Regions from separate parts of the Solibacillus sp. FSL R7-0682 genome, predicted to be linked through region 3. Evidence: a T-box and tRNA genes for the amino acid it is inferred to sense, from the RefSeq annotation. Region 3 holds a T-box; the other regions hold tRNA genes.
What was found. The T-box of region 3 lies ahead of metG (methionine--tRNA ligase). A T-box ahead of a tRNA ligase gene usually reads a tRNA of that ligase, here a tRNA-Met.

Region 1 (7,056 bases), 1.1 Mb from region 3:
TCCCAAAGTAATCGTTAAGTGGAAAAGGATGTGGCGTTGCTTAGACAACCAGGATGTTGGCTTAGAAGCAGCCATCATTTAAAGAGTGCGTAATAGCTCACTGGTCGAGTGACGCTGCGCCGAAAATGTATCGGGGCTAAACGATTCACCGAAGCTGTGGATGCATACCGTTGGTATGCGTGGTAGGAGAGCGTTCTAAGTGCGTTGAAGTCAGACCGGAAGGACTGGTGGAGCGCTTAGAAGTGAGAATGCCGGTATGAGTAGCGAAAGACGGGTGAGAATCCCGTCCACCGTATGACTAAGGTTTCCTGAGGAAGGCTCGTCCGCTCAGGGTTAGTCGGGACCTAAGCCGAGGCCGATAGGCGTAGGCGATGGACAACAGGTTGATATTCCTGTACCACCTCCTCACCGTTTGAGAAATGGGGGGACGCAGTAGGATAGGGTAAGCAGAGCGTTGGTTGTCTCTGTTCAAGCAGTAAGGCGTGTGTGTAGGCAAATCCGCACACTATAACGTTGAGCTGTGATGACGAGCTCGTATGAGCGAAGTTCCTGATTTCACACTGCCAAGAAAAGCCTCTATCGAGGTGAGAGGTGCCCGTACCGCAAACCGACACAGGTAGTCGAGGAGAGAATCCTAAGGTGTGCGAGAGAACTCTCGTTAAGGAACTCGGCAAAATGACCCCGTAACTTCGGGAGAAGGGGTGCTCTTGAGCGTGCAAGCGCATGAGAGCCGCAGTGAATAGGCCCAGGCGACTGTTTAGCAAAAACACAGGTCTCTGCAAAACCGTAAGGTGACGTATAGGGGCTGACGCCTGCCCGGTGCTGGAAGGTTAAGAGGAGTGGTTAGCGCAAGCGAAGCTGCGAATTGAAGCCCCAGTAAACGGCGGCCGTAACTATAACGGTCCTAAGGTAGCGAAATTCCTTGTCGGGTAAGTTCCGACCCGCACGAAAGGCGTAACGATCTGGGCACTGTCTCAACGAGAGACTCGGTGAAATTATAGTACCTGTGAAGATGCAGGTTACCCGCGACAGGACGGAAAGACCCCGTGGAGCTTTACTGTAGCCTGATATTGAATTTTGGTACAACTTGTACAGGATAGGTAGGAGCCAGAGATCTCGGAGCGCCAGCTTCGAAGGAGGCGTCGGTGGGATACTACCCTGGTTGTATTGAACTTCTAACCCATGCCCCTTAGCGGGGTAGGAGACAGTGTCAGGCGGACAGTTTGACTGGGGCGGTCGCCTCCTAAAAGGTAACGGAGGCGCCCAAAGGTTCCCTCAGAATGGTTGGAAATCATTCGAAGAGTGTAAAGGCATAAGGGAGCTTGACTGCGAGACCTACAAGTCGAGCAGGGTCGAAAGACGGGCTTAGTGATCCGGTGGTTCCGCATGGAAGGGCCATCGCTCAACGGATAAAAGCTACCCCGGGGATAACAGGCTTATCTCCCCCAAGAGTCCACATCGACGGGGAGGTTTGGCACCTCGATGTCGGCTCATCGCATCCTGGGGCTGTAGTCGGTCCCAAGGGTTGGGCTGTTCGCCCATTAAAGCGGTACGCGAGCTGGGTTCAGAACGTCGTGAGACAGTTCGGTCCCTATCCGTCGTGGGCGTAGGAAATTTGAGAGGAGCTGTCCTTAGTACGAGAGGACCGGGATGGACACACCGCTGGTGTACCAGTTGTCTTGCCAAAGGCATCGCTGGGTAGCTATGTGTGGACGGGATAAGTGCTGAAAGCATCTAAGCATGAAGCCCCCCTCAAGATGAGATTTCCCATTACGCAAGTAAGTAAGACCCCTGAAAGACGATCAGGTAGATAGGTTCGAGGTGGAAGTGCGGTGACGTATGGAGCTGACGAATACTAATCGGTCGAGGACTTAACCACATTTTATTGCAAATTCAATGAAACGTTTATCCAGTTTTGAAAGAACAAATTTTCAATAGAAGGGTTTCAAGACACAAGCTAGTCAAGGAAACGACTAAGTGAATGAAGGCGCGTACTCAGGTACGTAACTGAATGAACGCAGGAAGTTGACGAAGGATAGTGTAGTGTATGAAGACCTTAAAGGTACGTCTACTAAGAACGTCACATCCATGTGACAACGTAGACGCCAGCACATCCATGTGCAAGTGAAGTGATAATGGCAAAGAGGTCACACCCGTTCCCATACCGAACACGGAAGTTAAGCTCTTTAGCGCCGATGGTAGTTGGGGGCTTCCCCCTGCGAGAGTAGGACGTCGCTTCGCTTTTTTTATTGGAATTTTATACTTCAATAAGTTATTTGTTGGAGGGGTAGCGAAGTGGCTAAACGCGGCGGACTGTAAATCCGCTCCTTAGGGTTCGGCGGTTCGAATCCGTCCCCCTCCACCATCTTTAAAGAGAGCCATTAGCTCAGTTGGTAGAGCATCTGACTTTTAATCAGAGGGTCGAAGGTTCGAGTCCTTCATGGCTCACCAGTTTTATAAAATTGTATAAACTGTCAGAATAAAAATATCTTAAGCATTTTGAAGAAGTAGGTTAGTGAAGAACAGCACCTTGTCTTCTATTCTAAAATGCCGGGGTGGCGGAACTGGCAGACGCACAGGACTTAAAATCCTGCGGTGAGTGATCACCGTGCCGGTTCGATTCCGGCCCTCGGCACCATTTTTTTAAAACATATTTGCGCCCGTAGCTCAATTGGATAGAGCGTCTGACTACGGATCAGAAGGTTGTGGGTTCGACTCCTGCCGGGCGCGCCATATCATTTTAGTATGTAGCACAGATGGAAAAGCAGTTTAATTCTGTTAGATTCCATCATAAAATTATTGAAATCTAAATTACGGCGGTGTAGCTCAGTTGGCTAGAGCACTCGGTTCATACCCGAAAGGTCGTGGGTTCGACTCCCTCTGCCGCCACCATTTAAAAATTTATAGTATTGTCGCGGGGTGGAGCAGTGGTAGCTCGTCGGGCTCATAACCCGAAGGTCACAGGTTCAAGTCCTGTCCCCGCAACCAATTTAATAAAACTATAGTATTATCGCGGGGTGGAGCAGTGGTAGCTCGTCGGGCTCATAACCCGAAGGTCGCAGGTTCAAGTCCTGTCCCCGCAACCAAATGGTCCCGTGGTGTAGCGGTTAACATGCCTGCCTGTCACGCAGGAGATCGCCGGTTCGATCCCGGTCGGGACCGCCATTTGTGGGTTTGTAGCTCAGTTGGTAGAGCATTAGATTGAAGCTCTAAGTGTCGGCGGTTCGATTCCGTCCAAACCCACCATAAATGCGGGTGTAGTTTAATGGTAAAACCTCAGCCTTCCAAGCTGATGTCGTGAGTTCGATTCTCATCACCCGCTCCATTATAGGGCCTATAGCTCAGCTGGTTAGAGCGCACGCCTGATAAGCGTGAGGTCGATGGTTCGAGTCCATTTAGGCCCACCATACAATTATTCCGAAGTAGCTCAGTTGGTAGAGCATCCGGCTGTTAACCGGCAGGTCGCAGGTTCGAGTCCTGCCTTCGGAGCCATGGCCCGTTGGTCAAGTGGTTAAGACACCGCCCTTTCACGGCGGTAACACGGGTTCGAATCCCGTACGGGTCATTTATAAGTATGCAGCATATGCTGCATACTTTTTTGTTTTGAAATAGAGCTTGCTTTAGCCGATAACCTCGGAGATTTTAGCTATGTATAAAAAAATCCTTTTACACAATAAAGTCAGGCCTGTTAGCTGACTTCATTGTGTGAAAGGAACCTGCAGAATTTAACAATAGAAAAGATTATTTATTGAATAAGTCAAATAAGCCGCCTATTCCGCCTTCATCGGAGCTTTTACCGCCCCCACCTTGAGAGACTGGTGCAGCTGCGAATACACGGCTTGCCAAACGGCTGAACGGTAAGGATTGTACCCATACTGTACCTGGCCCAGAAAGGGTTGCAAAGAATAAACCTTCTCCACCGAATAACGCAGTTTTAACACCTTTTACCATTTCAATATCGTAGCGTATGTCTTGTGTCATCGCTACTAAGCAACCTGTATCAATGCGTAATGTTTCACCTGGCAGTAATTTACGCTCATAAATTGTCCCGCCCGCGTGCACGAAAGCCATACCATCGCCTTCTAATTTTTGCATGATGAAACCTTCACCACCAAAGAAACCCGCGGATAATTTACGCTGGAATTCAACCCCAACCGATACACCTTTTGCAGCAGCTAAAAAGGCATCTTTCTGACAGATAATTTTACCGTTTAATTGACTTAAATCCATTGGGATAATCTTTCCAGGATAAGGTGCTGCAAAATATACTTTACGCTTGCCTCCACCAGTGTTTGTAAACGTTGTCATGAATAAGCTTTCGCCTGTTATTAAACGTTTGCCAGCTCCCATTAATTTGCTCATCAAGCCGCCTGAACCTGCTGCACCATCACCAAAAATTGTTTCCATCCGAATTTGGTCATCCATCATCATTAAGCTGCCAGCTTCCGCAACAACTGTTTCTTGTGGATCTAATTCCACCTCTACAAATTGCATATCGTCACCGTGAAGCACGTAATCGATTTCGTGGTTTTTCATTACTCTATTCTCCTTTAATCCATTTAGTCTTGTACTATCTACGTATTCGTAATCGAAGAAGTTTCATTTAGTTAATTTTATTTACGCCATTTTATATCTGTTTAATAGGAAGTTAAGAAAATATATGTAGTGCAATATTAAGCAAGATTGACGAAATATTATATGCAATTCGGAAGTTCATTATTATCCTCGAGCTCCCCCTTGCAACTATGGATAAACAAATAAAGTTATTTATAAAATATTTTATAATATGTAAACTTTTTGTTGAGCTCTGCGTTGTATAGGCAGAAGGGAGGTAGACATGGCAAAGGAATCAATGAATGAATTTATTCAACAAGTGGGAACCGTATTATATCGTTATTTGAGAAGACGTGGACTAGCCCATGAAGATGCAGAAGATATTGTGCAAGATACATGTTATAAATTTTTATTGCATAAAAACGGAATTCAATCAGATAAAGTCATGAGCTGGCTATACCGTGTAGCCACCAATCAATTTTACGATCTTAAGAGAAAAGAAAAGCGCCATCCTACATCCAATACAGATGAAGTTCAATTAGTATCGTTAGCTAATATTCCAGAAATTCTCGTTTTAAAAAGGGAAAAATCTAAAGATATTCGAGACACACTTAACATGTTATCCAATTTGCATGAGGAATTATTAGTGCTGAAATATGAGTTGGGATTGTCGTACAAGGAAATTTCAGCTTTTATGAATATGAATGAAAATACGTTAAAAACGCATGTTCGACGAGCAAAGGAAGAATTTATAAAACGCTATAAGGAGGACATTTATGATGAATGAAAAACAAGATGATTTTTTGTTTGATGAAACAAAAACGAAAAAATTGATGAGAAAGGCAAGATTAAGATCTACGATAAAAATTATTGGGATTACAATCATTGTTACGCCTATTGTTCTAATAGGATTTTGGTACGGCCTTAGAACTTTATCATTAAACAGTGCCCAGGAAGTAATGGATGATATTCGAGTATATAAAGAAATTAGCTCCCCAAATGTTCAAATTAGCAATCAAACGTATGATTATAATTTGTTCGGTGGAAAAATAAATACAACAACATACAAAGTACTTGGAGAAAATCATAGACCGTATATTTGGGAACCTGTTGAGAATGATTACAATTTATTTGGAACGCTTTTTAATTATAGCTCAGGATCCATCCAAATAGAAGGTTCAGACTCATTAGCAAAGCACAATCAAATCGAACGCTTTAATTTACAAACTGGTGATCGAGAAATGTTTTTTTATCATCCAGAAATATCATACGATGTTTATAAAGATAATATGAATGAACTCAATCAATTTGAAAAAAATACTTTAGTGGAATTAGGGCTATCTTTTGACAAAGCCTATCATTTTGAAGAAATCAAAAGTAAGCTACCTTCGGATGTACAAGTAGACTGGTGGTGGGTAGATGCCTATACAGAAGAACGAATGGATTTTCTAAAGCAAGGACAGAATACGATTCCAGCGAATTATCCGTTAATTTTTGGATTTCAGTCCGAGCAGTCAAAACCAAAAGCACAACAATCCGAACTTCTCGAACACAACGAGATTACATCCTTTATTAATAACATTGAAAGTCTCAGAGAAAGTAAGAACTTTAAGTGGGAAACAGACGAAGTGTATAAAGCTTTAGTAGGGAAAGATGGAGTCTTAGATCAAAGTGATGTGAAAATTATTGGGGTCGTAGTAACTGGCACACCGGATCAATTGAAGTCATTACAAGGACAACCATACATTATGGCATCTACGTTTGGGGTAATCTCTAATCGAAAATAAAGATTAATGCAGTTACCGTAATCATTTTGAAGGTAACATACTTATGTAAATTATTTATACTTTGATTGCAAAATTAAATATTCATAAAAGGAACTCCTAATTTCATATGAATTTAGCATATGAAGTTAGGAGTTTTTTTATCCTATAGTAACGGACAGTTATAAAACTTCACGTTATTGCTCGATTTGTGAAGTCTAACAATTTGGGAAGGGGAGAACATCATTGATTGAGTTGATTTATTACGAAAGAATGAATTTATTATAAAAATAATAATATTTATTTTAAGGAAAAAAGGGGATAAAACAGAAAATGTCGAATATTAAAAGATAAATTGAGCATTAGTGAGGTGTTAGGATGGAACTGTTGAATTTTATCGGCGGTGAATGGACGAAGGATACATCACTGCAAGAAATGCCCGTTATCAATCCTGCTAATGGTGAGCAAATCGGAACACTTCCGCTATCGAAGAAGGAGCAAGTCGATTTAGCGGTAGAAAAGGCAAAAGCAGCACAAAAAGCGTGGGCGCTCGTTCCTGCGCCAAAACGTGCAGATTATTTATATGAAATCGCTTTCAAATTAAAAGAAAAAAAGGAACATTTAGCCCAAACATTGACTCGTGAAATGGGCAAGGTTATTGAAGAGGCTCGTGGTGAAGTACAAGAGGGTATCGATATGGCCCTATATATGGCTGCAGAAGGAAGAAGACTGTTTGGGG
Region 2 (7,056 bases), 1.6 Mb from region 3:
ATGATCTAATTTTTAGTTATTCTGAAACTGGAATCCCCTATCTAAAACCAGAAGTCGTAATTTTATATAAGGCAAAAAATACAAGACAAAAAGACCATCAAGACTTTCTAAAAATAAAGGACCTCCTTAATATTGAGAAAAGACAGTGCCTACGAACGGCACTTGAGTTACACGCACCAAAGCATAAATGGATTCATTATTTACTTTAAATTCAACAACAAACTAGCGGATGAAAAAATCCAAAATACACACTTGTAATTCTTTTGGGTGTTTGTGGAAAAGAGGCCGCTATTCTGGATGAAAAATTACATATTTTATGGGTGTCCGATATGATGGAAATGCCCCAAATCATATGGGAATATTCACTATTAATCAAAAGTAAAACAAACGGATGCGTGGATCCAAAAAGAATTAACGCCCTTTTGTATTCAAATAAAACAATCAACCTTTATTAAGACAAGGGAATATTTGCAAGTATAGATAGTAATAAAGTAAAATAGTTTGAATAAACGATAGAATTCTATGTAATGGAATTAAAGAGGATGTGAACATTATGCTAAATAAGTTTGTAGCGAATAATAAATCCGTCTATCCAATTATTTTTAAAGGAAATTTTGGGATGCTTGAAAGTATTAATTGTTATTTATACGAGCATAATGATTTTTTAACTTTAATTGACGCTGGAATTAATACAAGAGAATTTCAGGACTATTTTGAAGAACAGCTTACTTCATATGGATTTGAAATTATGGACATTGATCAAATAATTTTAACACATCACCATAGTGATCATATCGGGCTTGTAAATTATATTGTGAAACAAAAAAGTATTCCTGTATATGCACACCATTTAGCTATACCACGTTTATTATTGAAGGCAGAGTACCAAATACAAAAGATAGATTTTTTTTCGCAATTATATACGCGATACGGATGTATGGAACTTGCAGAAAGCCGTTTGAAAAAAATTAAAAAAACGATGGATAATAGCCAGTTGTATCGTGTTAATACGGATGTTCTCCCTCTATATGAAGGTATAGAATTGGGCGATTTAAAAATAATTGAAGCACCGGGGCATTCAATTGATTCAATTATGTTATATGACGAAGATGCTAAATGGTTATTTGTAGGAGACGTCCTTATAAAGCAAGGTTCTACAAATGCATTAATTGACCATGATGAAAAGGGAAGCTTAATACCTTCGGTATTGCAACATAAAACGTCTATCGAAAAATGTTTAAAATTAAATGCTAACTATATTTTCCCAGGCCATCATCAAATATATTCTACTATACATGAGGTAGTAGAAAATAATATTTCACGGATTAATTATAAAGATCGACTAGTTGCAAAGATTGAAGAGGGAAATAATTCAGTCACAAAATTAGTGCACTCAATTTATGGAAAACGTGTAGATAAAGAAGCTGCATTAATATTATCAGAAGTAATTGGTTATTTATATTATGCTGAGATATTATTGTTAATTAAACCTATATTAAAAAACGGCTGTCTTTCATTTGAAAAAAATGTTAATTAACAGTCGTAAGACACTACTTTTTAGTTAACAAATATTTTTGAATCAACATTTTAATTGTATAAAATAAGTGTATAATTATGTCGTATGATTAATAATATATAAAAAAATTAAAATCAAGTGTTGAAAAAAAGTAGTAACCATATTAAAATTTCGTTATGCCAAGTAATCGTTTTCATCTGTTAATGTAACAAGTTAATGGCAATGATTGAAAAAAATAATATTTTTTTAAAAAAGTTGTATAAAAGTATTGCATTGTATAAAAAAAGTTGATAATATAAATCTTGTCCTTAACAGAAAGGACAACCGGTTGCAAGTATGTAACTAACTTTGTTTGATGGAGGATTAGCTCAGCTGGGAGAGCACCTGCCTTACAAGCAGGGGGTCGGCGGTTCGAGCCCGTCATCCTCCACCATTTCTAAATTGCCGGTGTAGCTCAGTTGGTAGAGCAACTGACTTGTAATCAGTAGGTCGAGGGTTCGACTCCTTTCGCCGGCACCATTTAGAGAGCCATTAGCTCAGTCGGTAGAGCATCTGACTTTTAATCAGAGGGTCGAAGGTTCGAGTCCTTCATGGCTCACCAGTTTTAAAATATGTCTGCTGCGGGTGTGGCGGAATTGGCAGACGCACTAGACTTAGGATCTAGCGCCGCAAGGCGTGGGGGTTCGACTCCCTTCACCCGCACCATTAATTTCATAACTGTCAGAATAAAAATATCTTATGCATTTTGCGGAAGTAGTTCAGTGGTAGAACACCACCTTGCCAAGGTGGGGGTCGCGAGTTCGAACCTCGTCTTCCGCTCCAAAATGCCGGGGTGGCGGAACTGGCAGACGCACAGGACTTAAAATCCTGCGGTGAGTGATCACCGTGCCGGTTCGATTCCGGCCCTCGGCACCATTTACTTATAAACAAACAAACATTATAGCGCCCGTAGCTCAATTGGATAGAGCGTCTGACTACGGATCAGAAGGTTGTGGGTTCGACTCCTGCCGGGCGCGCCATATATAACGGAATGTAGCTCAGCTTGGTAGAGCACTTGGTTTGGGACCAAGGGGTCGTAGGTTCGAATCCTGTCATTCCGACCATTTAATAGGGGCCTTAGCTCAGCTGGGAGAGCGCCTGCCTTGCACGCAGGAGGTCAGCGGTTCGATCCCGCTAGGCTCCACCATAATTTTAGATTAACCAAAATAAAGATCCTGGCGGTGTAGCTCAGTTGGCTAGAGCACTCGGTTCATACCCGAAAGGTCGTGGGTTCGACTCCCTCTGCCGCCATCTTAAAGGACCTTTAGCTCAGTTGGTTAGAGCAGACGGCTCATAACCGTCCGGTCACAGGTTCGAGTCCTGTAAGGTCCACCAGTAAATAATTTAATTACATCTCGGAGGTATACCCAAGTCTGGCTGAAGGGATCGGTCTTGAAAACCGACAGGCGGGTAACACCGCGCGGGGGTTCGAATCCCTCTACCTCCTCCATTTTTATTTACAGGATGTCTGAAGACTCAATTAAATAAGTAGTAATATTATCGCGGGGTGGAGCAGTGGTAGCTCGTCGGGCTCATAACCCGAAGGTCGCAGGTTCAAGTCCTGTCCCCGCAACCAAATGGTCCCGTGGTGTAGCGGTTAACATGCCTGCCTGTCACGCAGGAGATCGCCGGTTCGATCCCGGTCGGGACCGCCATTTGTGGGTTTGTAGCTCAGTTGGTAGAGCATTAGATTGAAGCTCTAAGTGTCGGCGGTTCGATTCCGTCCAAACCCACCATAAATGCGGGTGTAGTTTAATGGTAAAACCTCAGCCTTCCAAGCTGATGTCGTGAGTTCGATTCTCATCACCCGCTCCATTATAGGGCCTATAGCTCAGCTGGTTAGAGCGCACGCCTGATAAGCGTGAGGTCGATGGTTCGAGTCCATTTAGGCCCACCATACAATTATTCCGAAGTAGCTCAGTGGTAGAGCAACCGGCTGTTAACCGGTTGGTCGTAGGTTCGAGTCCTACCTTCGGAGCCATTTTTTTCTTTTTTGGGGAAGTACTCAAGAGGCTGAAGAGGCGCCCCTGCTAAGGGTGTAGGTCGGGTAACCGGCGCGAGGGTTCAAATCCCTCCTTCTCCGCCAGAGGCCCGTTGGTCAAGTGGTTAAGACACCGCCCTTTCACGGCGGTAACACGGGTTCGAATCCCGTACGGGTCATACATAAGAAAAAGTATAACGCTAGATACGAGTTATCGTATCTAGCGTTTTTGTGTTTTCTCTAGAATGCAATTAGGTAACAGTTAATGCTCCCTACTTTTGTATAAAAGTATTAGAATCAATACTATAACTTAAGTAATTTCAGTAAGGGATGATAAAATGGGCGAACAGCTTAAAATCTATAATCATTTGTATGAACCAATAGGTGTTGCTTTGAGAGATGAAGTTCATCAACAAGGATACTGGCACGAAGTATTTCAGTGCTGGGTCATTGAAAAGGTAGGAAATGAATGGCGAATTTATTTGCAACTTCGAAGCCAAACGAAAAAAGATTACCCTGGGCAATTTGATATTACTGCAGCAGGACATTTACTGGCTAATGAAAAAGTAGAAGATGGGATACGTGAAATGCAAGAAGAGCTTGGCATTACAGCAGAGTTTTCACAGTTAACTTCACTTGGAATTATTCCATATGTTATCGATAATGATACAATAAAGGACTATGAATTTGCTCATGTGTTTTTATATGAATTATCTGGAGGACTCGATGCATTTACAATTCAGATTGATGAGTTGGATGGTATTTATTACACGAAATTAGAGGATTTTATTCGACTTGCGAAAAAGGAACTTGAAATGCTTGAAGTGCACGGCTATTACTATGATCATCTAATGAAAGTTAATCACGCAAAAAATATAAGTTTAAAAGATATGTCCAGCTTACCGGCACAGTATTTGAATGAGCTTGTTTTGCGTTTAAGGAGAAAAATGGAGAAGTGAAGTATTTCAATTCACTCCTCCCGATGTTACTTTAAGGGTATTTCAATTGATTTGTTGTACATTTTTATTGAATATACGCCTTCTATATATAGCTCTAAAGGTTGGCTAGTTGTTTCAAATACTAACGTACGAACAAACTCCTCAGCGACATCTTGTTGATTTATCGTTGTCTTTAAACCAGCACTTTCAGAAGCTGTTTTTAATGAAACATTGTCAAAGGTGATGTTACGTTCAGAGGCAATCGTAACAAGTGTTTCTTTTTCTCCTACCTTGTAATCGATGATACGAAGTTGCTTGTTACCTATATCGTACGAAGCGCCTTTTTCTATTCCGATAATAGCATTAACTTTATCGTAAGCATTAAATTCTTCTAAACGCATTTCTAATTTTTTTGTATTCGGTGGGAGTGCTTCATATGTGATATCAAAGCTAGATCCGCTAAATAATGTACTACTCATACCACTTTGCTGCCATGGAATTTTTTGACCGTCTGCATAAAGGTGAATGTCCAATGTGGTATTTAAGTAGCGATCGATATTTTTATTGAACTTTCCTTCGATAACCGTAGAAGCCCCTGTAGCAGTAATTTTATTAACCTTAATTTTTCCGATATCTGTTGAAAATGTTTGATTGACCGAGCGCTTTAAAGTAACTGGAATAGCGTCATCAGCATGATACGGTATTTCCATTGTGTATTGATTGGACTCATCAGAAAAAGAGAGTGTCAGTTTTTTAGAAAACGGGCTAACCGATTCAAATATAGCGATACCTGTCAGCTGTTGGCCGTCTTCACTAGGTTCATACGTTCCAGAAGTATAAGTAGCATCTGTTAAAAATCCCTCCAATTGACTAAAGGAAATAGCTTCTTTTATTGGTTGCGTAGGGTGTGTTTCTTTGTAGTAAACAATCAATTGATTTGTATCTGATACGATTCCCTCAATTGAAATTATAGTTCCATTTTTTAAGGTCATGGATTTATTAACAGATTGACCAAGCCCTTCTGTATTAAGTTTTTTTAACGTATTACTCATTAAATTTTCATAGCCAAATAATCTTTTCCCATAATAGGCAACACCATTTATGTTAAAAGAAACTAGCAGTAAAAGTAGTACTGCTGCTGCAGCAATAAAATATGAAGGCATTTTTATTCGTTTTTTAGGTTGTTTTTTTAAAGCATTAGTTAACCTCGCCTCTAATTCATTTGGTGCTTCAAGGTTTTCTAATTGTCTTTTTTTATCTTCAAAGAAATTCATTAGGATGCTCCTTTCCGTAGTGTTTTTGGAGTTTTTTCATTGCATGAAAAACTCGGGTTTTTGCTGTTCCTATTGACACATTTGTGAGCAGTGCAATTGTTTCGTAGTCATAGTCTAGCAAGTATTTTAGTTGGACGGCTTCACGTTGAACATGACTCAAACTTTGTAAATAGTCTTCAATTTCAAGTTGTGAATGGACATGATCGAATGGGTCCACTGTTTTTTCGAAAAAGTCTTCCTCCTCAAGAAAGGAAATACGGTTACGCCTTTTTAATAAAGCTCTGCACTCATTAACTAAAATCGTTTTACTCCAGCTATAAAAGACGTCTGGATTTTTTAGTTGGTCGATTTTTTCATATAGGATGACAATCATATTTTCAAGTGCATCTAACGCGTCGTGTTCATTTTTGATATACGTATAAGCGAGCCGGTAATAGTTGTTTTTTTCATGCATGACCAGCTGAACAAGGGCGTCCTTATCACCTCGCTTTGCTCTTTTAACAAGTTTAGCTACATTCATTCCTTTCACTCCTTCCTCTGTAAGAGTATATAGTCGATCAAAAAGTTCATTATAGTTTAAAAATTATTATTATATATTTGTTGACCTTCACGTTACGTTATCCTTTATAGTACAACATAGAGGTGATGACATGCTGATAAATGAATTAGCACAACTATCCGGTGTGAGTGCACGCACACTGCGTTATTACGATGAAATAGGGCTATTACATCCTACGACTATCGGGGAAAATGGTTATCGCTATTATAGTCAGGATGATATTGATCGCCTTCAACAAATATTGTTTTACCGCGAGCTGGATTTTAAGCTAGAGAAAATAAAAGTTTTACTTGATAATCAGACCGTGGATAGGAAGCATGCGCTAAAACAGCAGTATGAATTATTAGAAAAAAAACGTACTTATTTAGAAGGATTAATGAAGACAATCGAAAAGACGATTGAAATGATGGAAGGAGAAGGGAAAATGCCTAATGAGGAGAAATTTGAAGTCTTTAAAAATAAATTAATTGCAGACAATGAACAGCAGTATGGTCAAGAAATCCGTGAAAAGTATGGTGAAGAGGAAGTGTTAAAGAGTTACGGCAAACTTAAGGATATGACAGCGAAACAATATGAAGCGATACAGCAACTAGAGCAACAGTTATTTGCACGCCTGAAAGAGGCAATGGCTACAAAAGATACTTCCTCAACAGTAGCAATGGAAGCAGCAGAATTACACAAACGTTGGTTAAGCTTTTACTGGGCGAAGTATACGACGGAAGCCCATGTTGGAATTGCACAAATGTATA
Region 3 (7,056 bases):
AGCTTCCCTTGTTGGCATCATTATGTGGTGGCTAAAGGATGGCTCGCATTTAAGCTCAGATTATATTGCTGGGCAAATCCAACAGTTATACCGATCTTAAGTACTAAACTGAAAAGCATCGAGAAGAGGAGACCTATGAAAACAATTTATGCGTATTGGGGCGGGGGCAAGCACTATGTCAAACTGACATGGCTGCCACAATTCCCTGTAAAGCAAACGGAGGTAACTAGTGCTCATTGTGTTTGTGTAAACGATGGGAAAGTGCTACTTAGCTATATTAAAGGCCGAGGCTTTAATCTTCCAGGAGGGCATATTGATGAAGATGAAACGGTCGATGCAGCTGTTCATCGTGAAGTATTGGAAGAGGCTTATGTGGAAGGAGAAATTTACTATTTAGGCTGCATAGAAGTAAGTCATGAAGAAAATAGTAATTTTGACCCGAACGGAAAATACCCTAAAATCGGCTATCAAGCCTTTTATCGTATGGATGTTACAGCGTGTTTGCCATTTTTACGAGAATACGAAGCAACAACAAGGGTATGGGTCGAGCCAGCGGAATTACCATTTGTGCTAGATGATCATGAATTAGCAATACATATTGTAAACGCGGCATTTGAAGGAAGCTTTGAAGTGAACGAGAAACTGGAGTTTAGTTGACAAGTACAGGACATTAAAAAGAGGCATAGCTTCATGGATTTTCCTAGCTTTTGCCTCTTTTACATTCAATCCCTGTTTAGTCGATGTAATAAATACTGGATGCTGTCTAGTACGAAGCCATAAAACGCACCAACTACGACACGTGCGATAACCCCAATAGTTGTTAGACGCTCATCCATTAAATTAATGTCTTCTAAATATAACAGCTTCACAAATAAAATATCCGTTCCGAAAAACGTTATTAAAAGCCCTTTATCATCTTGACCGATTACATTTAATAGACTCAAACCAAAACATAAAGCTGCAATACAAAAAGTAAAATTATTAAAGGGCTTTGGTAAGAATTTAATTCCGCTGAACACCAATGTAAAGGGAATTCCAATTAATGAAATGATACCAAGAAATATTAAACTTGGATGCCAAAACATATTCATCCCAATTATCGTGATTATATACAATAAGATAAATCCAATAAGCCAATAAAAATATGCAGATTTGAAGTACAGTGAAATTACCTCCTATTTGAAAGAGTCCATTTTTTGAATAGTGAGAATGCAAAGAGCAGTAAATAAAACAATGATGTACCGATTGAGAACATTTCGTAACGCACATCAAACCAATAGTTTATACCGAATAGTGGTACGACAAATACTATGTATAGTGGATTTACAATGCCCTGAATTACATCTAAAACTGCATACTCATAAGCTAGCCATTCTATTTTAGTTAATATAAAAATAACAATGCCAGCTATCATACCTCCAAGTGACAAAATCGAAGTAAGATTCTGATAGAGAACTGAAAGTATAAGACAGGCTATAATAAAAATTAAAGATGAAATAAAATGTGTCATTTCAATCGTTGTGTCTGGATGCTTTATCGCTGGTATAACATTGAGCGGAAGGACAAATAGATAAACAGCTATAAAGCTAATGGAAACAATTCTTTTTTTCATATTGAAGCCTCCACAGCCATTATTAATTTTTCGTTAACTCCTTTAGCCTAGTTAATGCTTCATTTTTGTCAAAGGTGCTAAACCAACGATAATTTTCGCTATCTAAAATGCGGTAATGATTACTAATTAAATTTTGCTGTAGTCGAAAATCACCGTCATGATCAATTTCTTTCCACCAAATTTTCCCGCCAAGTGTTTTTTCCCTAGAGGTCGCATCAATTTTTTCTGCAATCATTTGTGCAAAATCGACCGGATGATCCCCAAGTGTAGAAACTAAAATTTCACTTTCATTAAACAGTGCACAAAACGCTAAAACGGTTGTCCAGCTTGCTGGCATACGTCCTTTTTCGATTTGTACAAGGGTTTTCTTAGAAATGCCTAAAATTTCAGCCATCTTTTCTTGGGAAAAGCCTTGCTCAGTACGAACAATTTTCATTTTATTCGAAATTAATTGAATGAAATCTTCTTTTACCATGCCGTATATAAACCTGCCTTTTTAGTGTAATTTTACACAAAAGTTGTAAAATGTCAAAATTTAATTGTGAAATTGAGCAATCTTTTCTGTTGTATTAGAAATTAACTTGATAAGGAAATGATTAAATGCTAGGATAAATTTGTTATAATATTCAAGCATTGATAAGGAAGAGTAAGTAAGCAGCGTTTTGTAGAGAGCTTCTGATGGTGGAAATGAAGCAAACAAACCTTACCGAATATGACCTTTGAGCTTCGTACCGAAATTTTAGTAGGCTACGACGAGGTGGCACTCGTTACAACTGCGGCAGTATGAACACGTACTGGTGAAGGCAAATAGTGTGAGCTATTTGTGAATTTAGGTGGTAACACGAAATGTATTCGTCCTAATCGTTCTTTTACGATTAGGGCGTTTTTTGTGTTTTAAAACAAGAAGGCTTCCACATGCATTTATATTTAACAAGGTTACATTAAAAAGATGGAGGAATTGAAGATGAATATTTTAATTGGAGGGGCTTGGCCATATGCCAATGGCTCATTGCATTTAGGGCATATTGCAGCACTACTACCTGGGGATATTTTAGCCCGATATTACCGGTTAAAAGGGGACAATGTACTGTATGTGTCTGGAAGTGACTGTAATGGAACGCCGATTTCCATTCGTGCCAATCAAGAAAATACAACCGTCACGGCAATTGCCGATCGCTATCACGAAGAGTTTACTGAAACATTTCAACGCCTTGGTTTTACGTATGATTTTTATACGCGCACAGATGCAAAACATCATCATGAATCGGTGAAAAGTATTTTTCTGCAATTATTAAAAAATGGGCATTTATATACAAAGAAAATTGAACAAGCGTATTGCTCAATTGATCAGCAGTTTTTACCGGACCGTTTTGTAGAAGGCATTTGTCCTAATTGCGGGGCAAAAGCGCGTGGTGACCAATGTGATAATTGTTCGGAAATATTAGACCCATTAGATTTGCTAGAAAAACGCTGTAAAATATGTGGGAATGAACCAGAGATAAAAGAAACGGAACATTTTTATTTTGCTTTTAGCAAATTTCAAAAGCAACTAGAAACATTTGTTGAACAAGCACATCACGAAAAAAGATGGCACGAAAATGCGATTAATTTAACGCAACGATATTTACAGGAAGGCTTACCGGACCGTGCTGTTACGAGAGATTTACCTAATGGCATTGATGTACCAGTTGCGGGCTTTGACGGGAAGAAAATTTATGTTTGGATTGAAGCAGTTTCCGGTTATTATACCGCGAGCATCGAATGGGGCAAGTTGCATCAACAAGACGTATCGAATTGGTGGAATGAGCAAACGAAGGCGTATTATGTACATGGCAAGGATAATATTCCATTCCATAGTGTGATTTGGCCGGCTATTTTAATGGGAATCGAAAACAAAGGACTGCCAACAAATATTGTATCCAATGAATACTTAACGCTTGAGAAGCGGAAAATTTCTACTAGTCAAAATTGGGCAGTGTGGGCGCCATATATGTTAGAAAACTACCACCCCGATTCATTGCGCTATTTTTTAACAATTAATGCGCCAGAAAGTCGAGATGCCGATTTTTCATGGAGAGAATTTATTTATAGTCACAATAGTGAACTTTTAGGTGCATTTGCCAACTTTGTGAACCGCAATTTGAAATTTATTGAAAAATCTTTCGCAGGTCAAGTACCTCAAGTGGCAATTAACGCTAAAATGGAAAAGCTTGTTCAACAACAATATGAGCTTGTAGGTGAATTCATTGAACAAGGAAATAGTAAACCAGCCTTGGAATCCATTTTTGAATTAATTCGAGCATCTAATCGTTATTTTGATGATGAAAAACCTTGGATCACGATCAATGAACAACCTGAAAAATGCGAAGAAACACTAGCAACTTGTGTTTTTGTAATCCAAAACTTAGCACAATTATTGCAACCATTTTTACCATTTGCTTGTGCGGAAATTCAACAAATGTTGGATACTTCATTAGATACTTGGACTGTAAAAACGAAACTACCACAAGCTATTAACAACATACAGCCACTATATGAGCGTATTGATGTGAAGCGAATTGAAGAAGAATTATTGAAAATGCAAGAGAATGAAAGATAGATTATGAAGGGAAGTCATCATTTACTTCGAATGGTGAGTTGTATAAAAACTCCTTGTAGAAATTCTCCTATCGCAGCAGGGGGGAAATTCAAAAGCATAATATCTACAATTTGAGAGGGAATACAAATGAAATGTTTTTAGACCAACTTGTTGACTATATTAAGGAGAACGTTAAAGAGCAAAACCTAGTGGAGTTTTGGGCAATATGCTGTCACGATGCAACCAGCTTGTGGCTCATACTTGCGTAAAATGATTTCCCCGCCCTCAATAAAGATTTCAATGGGTCTTTTTCATTAAAGGTTCAAGGTTCTTCTTAATTCCATGCAAGAAAAGCATAAAGAAAAGTGATTAATAAGTAAAAGCCCTTTGATTTTTTAATATGAATCAAGGGACTTTTACTGTAAATAACTAGCTTTCAAAAGTAGAGGTTAATAATTAAAATTAGTATACAAATTTTAATTATTAATGGAGTGTTTTTTTAAATGTTGGTTTTTTTCCATAAGTAGCCCATCGCCAAACGAATTCAACTGGTCCAAAATGGAATCGCTTTGCCCACCATTTACTAATGAAAATTTGCAAGATGAAGAAGGCGAAAACTAGTACAAACCCTGTTGTATAAGAAATACTACCATATAAGCCAAGACCATAGCTATAAAAAATGAATGTCATACAGATTGATTGTAGTAAATAGTTACTCATCGATAGGCGTCCAACATGTGAAAGTGGGTGTAAAAGCTTGTGGCCAAATTTTGTTTGAGCTAGTAAAACAATCGTCGTCATATAAAATAAGGCAATAAATGCACCACTAAAATGTTCTTGTAAAATCATAAAGAAGAAATTATCTAATTGTAAGAAGAATGCTATTCTTGGTCCGAATCCAAGTAAGAATCCAACAATTAGTAACCCACGTAACAAATTTTTATGCTTGTCTACTTCTACTAATAATCGCAATTTAGAAAATGCAGCACCCATTAGCATTAGGCCAAACACCCCAACAGAAAGTGAAATCGCACTTACCTCAAGATTCATATACGCCCAGTCCGCAACACGTTGCTTAATGATTTCATTAATTGTGCCACTACTATACGTTTCAATCGATGTATGAACCGCGTTTGGATTGCTTATGAACTGCTGTTGTGCTTGTATAGTGAATAAATTAATCAATACAGGAATTGTGTAGACAAACATGCCTAATCGTAATAAGGCATTCCCACTTAGTTTATAGAAAAAAATAAAGAATACGCCAACAATTGCATACGTAATTAAAATATCGCCATTCCAAATTAAGAATGCGTGCGTGCAGCCAATGACAAGTAAAATGGCTAAGCGACGTGCAAAAAAGGTAGGGAAATAAATTCCCTTCATTTGAGAGCGCTCAGCAATAATCATGGCCCCGTAGCCGAAGAGAAAGGCAAATAATGGATAAAAGTTCCCTTGAGCAAAGAGTTCCACAAAATTCGAGAAAAACTGATCTACATGACTTGGCCAGTATTTAAATGAGTCCATGTAAAGAACTGGACTGTGGAAGTTCGACATATTAACAAGTAAAATGCCGAGTAATGCAAAGCCTCGTAGCACATCAATCGCGATAGTACGATTTTTTTCTTGCATAGGTGTAAATTTTGGTAACATAGTGTACCTCCAATTTCGTCTAGGTTGTTCAAAAAATGAACAAATGTAAGTATAGAGTGTGGAGTGACTCTAGGGTAAATAGTTTTTTGAAAAAATCTAAATAAGTTAATTTCAAATAAAATACGCCTATCTTAAAACGATAGACGTATGAGGTGTATTATTCTAAATGGCTTTCCTTCACTTTGACACTGATTTTCGTAATATAATGTTCTTCTTCTTTCGCTGCAATCGAATGCAGTAAGTACTCCTCATAAATATCCCCGTCGATTTCGAGCTGCTTAGTTTCTAAAAATGTCCGAAGAATTTGATAGGCTGTGTTTAAACTTTCATACGTACCTTGATGATAAAGGATTGCATAGTCACCAGCAGGCTTTATTTTCGCTAAAGGCGCATCGGCATGGCAGAAAAAGTAGCTTGGTACCTCCATTTCCGCATGCATCAAATCTCCTCGCAGAAAAGCTTCTTTCGGATAAACATCTCCGCCTGCAGCAATGCTTTTCAAACCAAGCGTTTTAAAAAAGGAATTAGATTGTTCCATCGTTTCTTCGTCTGATTTATTCCAATCTACTTGATCCACGCTATAGACGACAGGCTCTGCTGGTAATGACTTGATGAAGACTTCACCAAATGAAGCACTCTCCATTTCCATAGTTAAAACCACGGTCTGTTTGAGAAATTGTTGAATATCCTTTAATTTTTCGATTTCCATTTTTACCTTTTTATGCTGCTCTTCCGCCAATTCTCGCAAACTTTGAAGCGTTGGCGCGTCAAAATAAGTTTTCAATCTTTTAATTGGTAAGTCTACTGCTCGAAGAGATTGAATCGCCATAAACTGGTCGATTTGATCAAATGTATAGTAACGATAGCCGTTAGCTAAGGTACCAGCCGGCTTAAATAAGTCGATTTTATCGTAATAGAGGAGCGTGTCCTTACTGACTTCAAGCAGCTTCGCAAATTCGCCAGTCGAAAATGTCTTCTCAAGATTATTTTTCATCTTTTTCATTTCTCCCTTTACTCTAGAGTTACTCCATACATTACACTACTATTTGTGAACATAACACGAAAAGAAACAGGAGACAAGCCATCGTATATGGATGGAACTGTTGAAATAGAAGATAGGAGTCGATTTCATGCCACAGCAGTTATTCCCAACGATACTAACATTATGTAATTTTGTTGGTGGTGTATTAGCGATTTATGCGGTATTTGAACA

Region 1: it has a tRNA-Met gene. The T-box ahead of metG (methionine--tRNA ligase) is inferred to sense a tRNA for this amino acid. The anticodon was not compared.
Region 2: it has a tRNA-Met gene. The T-box ahead of metG (methionine--tRNA ligase) is inferred to sense a tRNA for this amino acid. The anticodon was not compared.

What each region holds. Positions count from the first base shown of each region.
Region 1 covers NZ_JBBOUI010000001.1:3,600,417-3,607,472, reverse strand. The annotation lists rRNA gene MKZ17_RS18105 (23S ribosomal RNA) at 1-1,879, shown strand, start outside; rRNA gene rrf (5S ribosomal RNA) at 2,126-2,241, shown strand; tRNA gene MKZ17_RS18095 (tRNA-Tyr) at 2,282-2,365, shown strand; tRNA gene MKZ17_RS18090 (tRNA-Lys) at 2,376-2,451, shown strand; tRNA gene MKZ17_RS18085 (tRNA-Leu) at 2,550-2,638, shown strand; tRNA gene MKZ17_RS18080 (tRNA-Arg) at 2,657-2,733, shown strand; tRNA gene MKZ17_RS18075 (tRNA-Met) at 2,816-2,892, shown strand; tRNA gene MKZ17_RS18070 (tRNA-Met) at 2,914-2,988, shown strand; tRNA gene MKZ17_RS18065 (tRNA-Met) at 3,012-3,086, shown strand; tRNA gene MKZ17_RS18060 (tRNA-Asp) at 3,090-3,165, shown strand; tRNA gene MKZ17_RS18055 (tRNA-Phe) at 3,171-3,246, shown strand; tRNA gene MKZ17_RS18050 (tRNA-Gly) at 3,252-3,325, shown strand; tRNA gene MKZ17_RS18045 (tRNA-Ile) at 3,331-3,407, shown strand; tRNA gene MKZ17_RS18040 (tRNA-Asn) at 3,417-3,492, shown strand; tRNA gene MKZ17_RS18035 (tRNA-Glu) at 3,494-3,565, shown strand; gene MKZ17_RS18030 (TIGR00266 family protein) at 3,742-4,536, opposite strand; gene MKZ17_RS18025 (RNA polymerase sigma factor) at 4,838-5,341, shown strand; gene MKZ17_RS18020 (anti sigma factor C-terminal domain-containing protein) at 5,331-6,341, shown strand; gene MKZ17_RS18015 (aldehyde dehydrogenase family protein) at 6,696-7,056, shown strand, end outside.
Region 2 covers NZ_JBBOUI010000001.1:955,614-962,669, forward strand. The annotation lists gene MKZ17_RS04870 (nucleotidyltransferase domain-containing protein) at 1-209, shown strand, start outside; gene MKZ17_RS04880 (MBL fold metallo-hydrolase) at 554-1,537, shown strand; tRNA gene MKZ17_RS04885 (tRNA-Val) at 1,874-1,949, shown strand; tRNA gene MKZ17_RS04890 (tRNA-Thr) at 1,960-2,035, shown strand; tRNA gene MKZ17_RS04895 (tRNA-Lys) at 2,042-2,117, shown strand; tRNA gene MKZ17_RS04900 (tRNA-Leu) at 2,137-2,221, shown strand; tRNA gene MKZ17_RS04905 (tRNA-Gly) at 2,264-2,338, shown strand; tRNA gene MKZ17_RS04910 (tRNA-Leu) at 2,343-2,431, shown strand; tRNA gene MKZ17_RS04915 (tRNA-Arg) at 2,459-2,535, shown strand; tRNA gene MKZ17_RS04920 (tRNA-Pro) at 2,543-2,619, shown strand; tRNA gene MKZ17_RS04925 (tRNA-Ala) at 2,627-2,702, shown strand; tRNA gene MKZ17_RS04930 (tRNA-Met) at 2,733-2,806, shown strand; tRNA gene MKZ17_RS04935 (tRNA-Ile) at 2,814-2,890, shown strand; tRNA gene MKZ17_RS04940 (tRNA-Ser) at 2,913-3,005, shown strand; tRNA gene MKZ17_RS04945 (tRNA-Met) at 3,057-3,131, shown strand; tRNA gene MKZ17_RS04950 (tRNA-Asp) at 3,135-3,210, shown strand; tRNA gene MKZ17_RS04955 (tRNA-Phe) at 3,216-3,291, shown strand; tRNA gene MKZ17_RS04960 (tRNA-Gly) at 3,297-3,370, shown strand; tRNA gene MKZ17_RS04965 (tRNA-Ile) at 3,376-3,452, shown strand; tRNA gene MKZ17_RS04970 (tRNA-Asn) at 3,462-3,536, shown strand; tRNA gene MKZ17_RS04975 (tRNA-Ser) at 3,551-3,641, shown strand; tRNA gene MKZ17_RS04980 (tRNA-Glu) at 3,644-3,715, shown strand; gene MKZ17_RS04985 (NUDIX hydrolase) at 3,875-4,495, shown strand; gene MKZ17_RS04990 (DUF4179 domain-containing protein) at 4,522-5,748, opposite strand; gene MKZ17_RS04995 (sigma-70 family RNA polymerase sigma factor) at 5,735-6,268, opposite strand; gene MKZ17_RS05000 (MerR family transcriptional regulator) at 6,399-7,056, shown strand, end outside.
Region 3 covers NZ_JBBOUI010000001.1:2,533,880-2,540,935, reverse strand. The annotation lists gene MKZ17_RS12945 (TetR-like C-terminal domain-containing protein) at 1-100, shown strand, start outside; gene MKZ17_RS12940 (NUDIX hydrolase) at 136-657, shown strand; gene MKZ17_RS12935 (hypothetical protein) at 723-1,115, opposite strand; gene MKZ17_RS12930 (hypothetical protein) at 1,169-1,612, opposite strand; gene MKZ17_RS12925 (helix-turn-helix transcriptional regulator) at 1,635-2,087, opposite strand; T-box leader at 2,237-2,475, shown strand; gene metG (methionine--tRNA ligase) at 2,577-4,211, shown strand; gene MKZ17_RS12915 (DUF418 domain-containing protein) at 4,674-5,843, opposite strand; gene MKZ17_RS12910 (MerR family transcriptional regulator) at 6,001-6,837, opposite strand; gene pssA (CDP-diacylglycerol--serine O-phosphatidyltransferase) at 6,974-7,056, shown strand, end outside.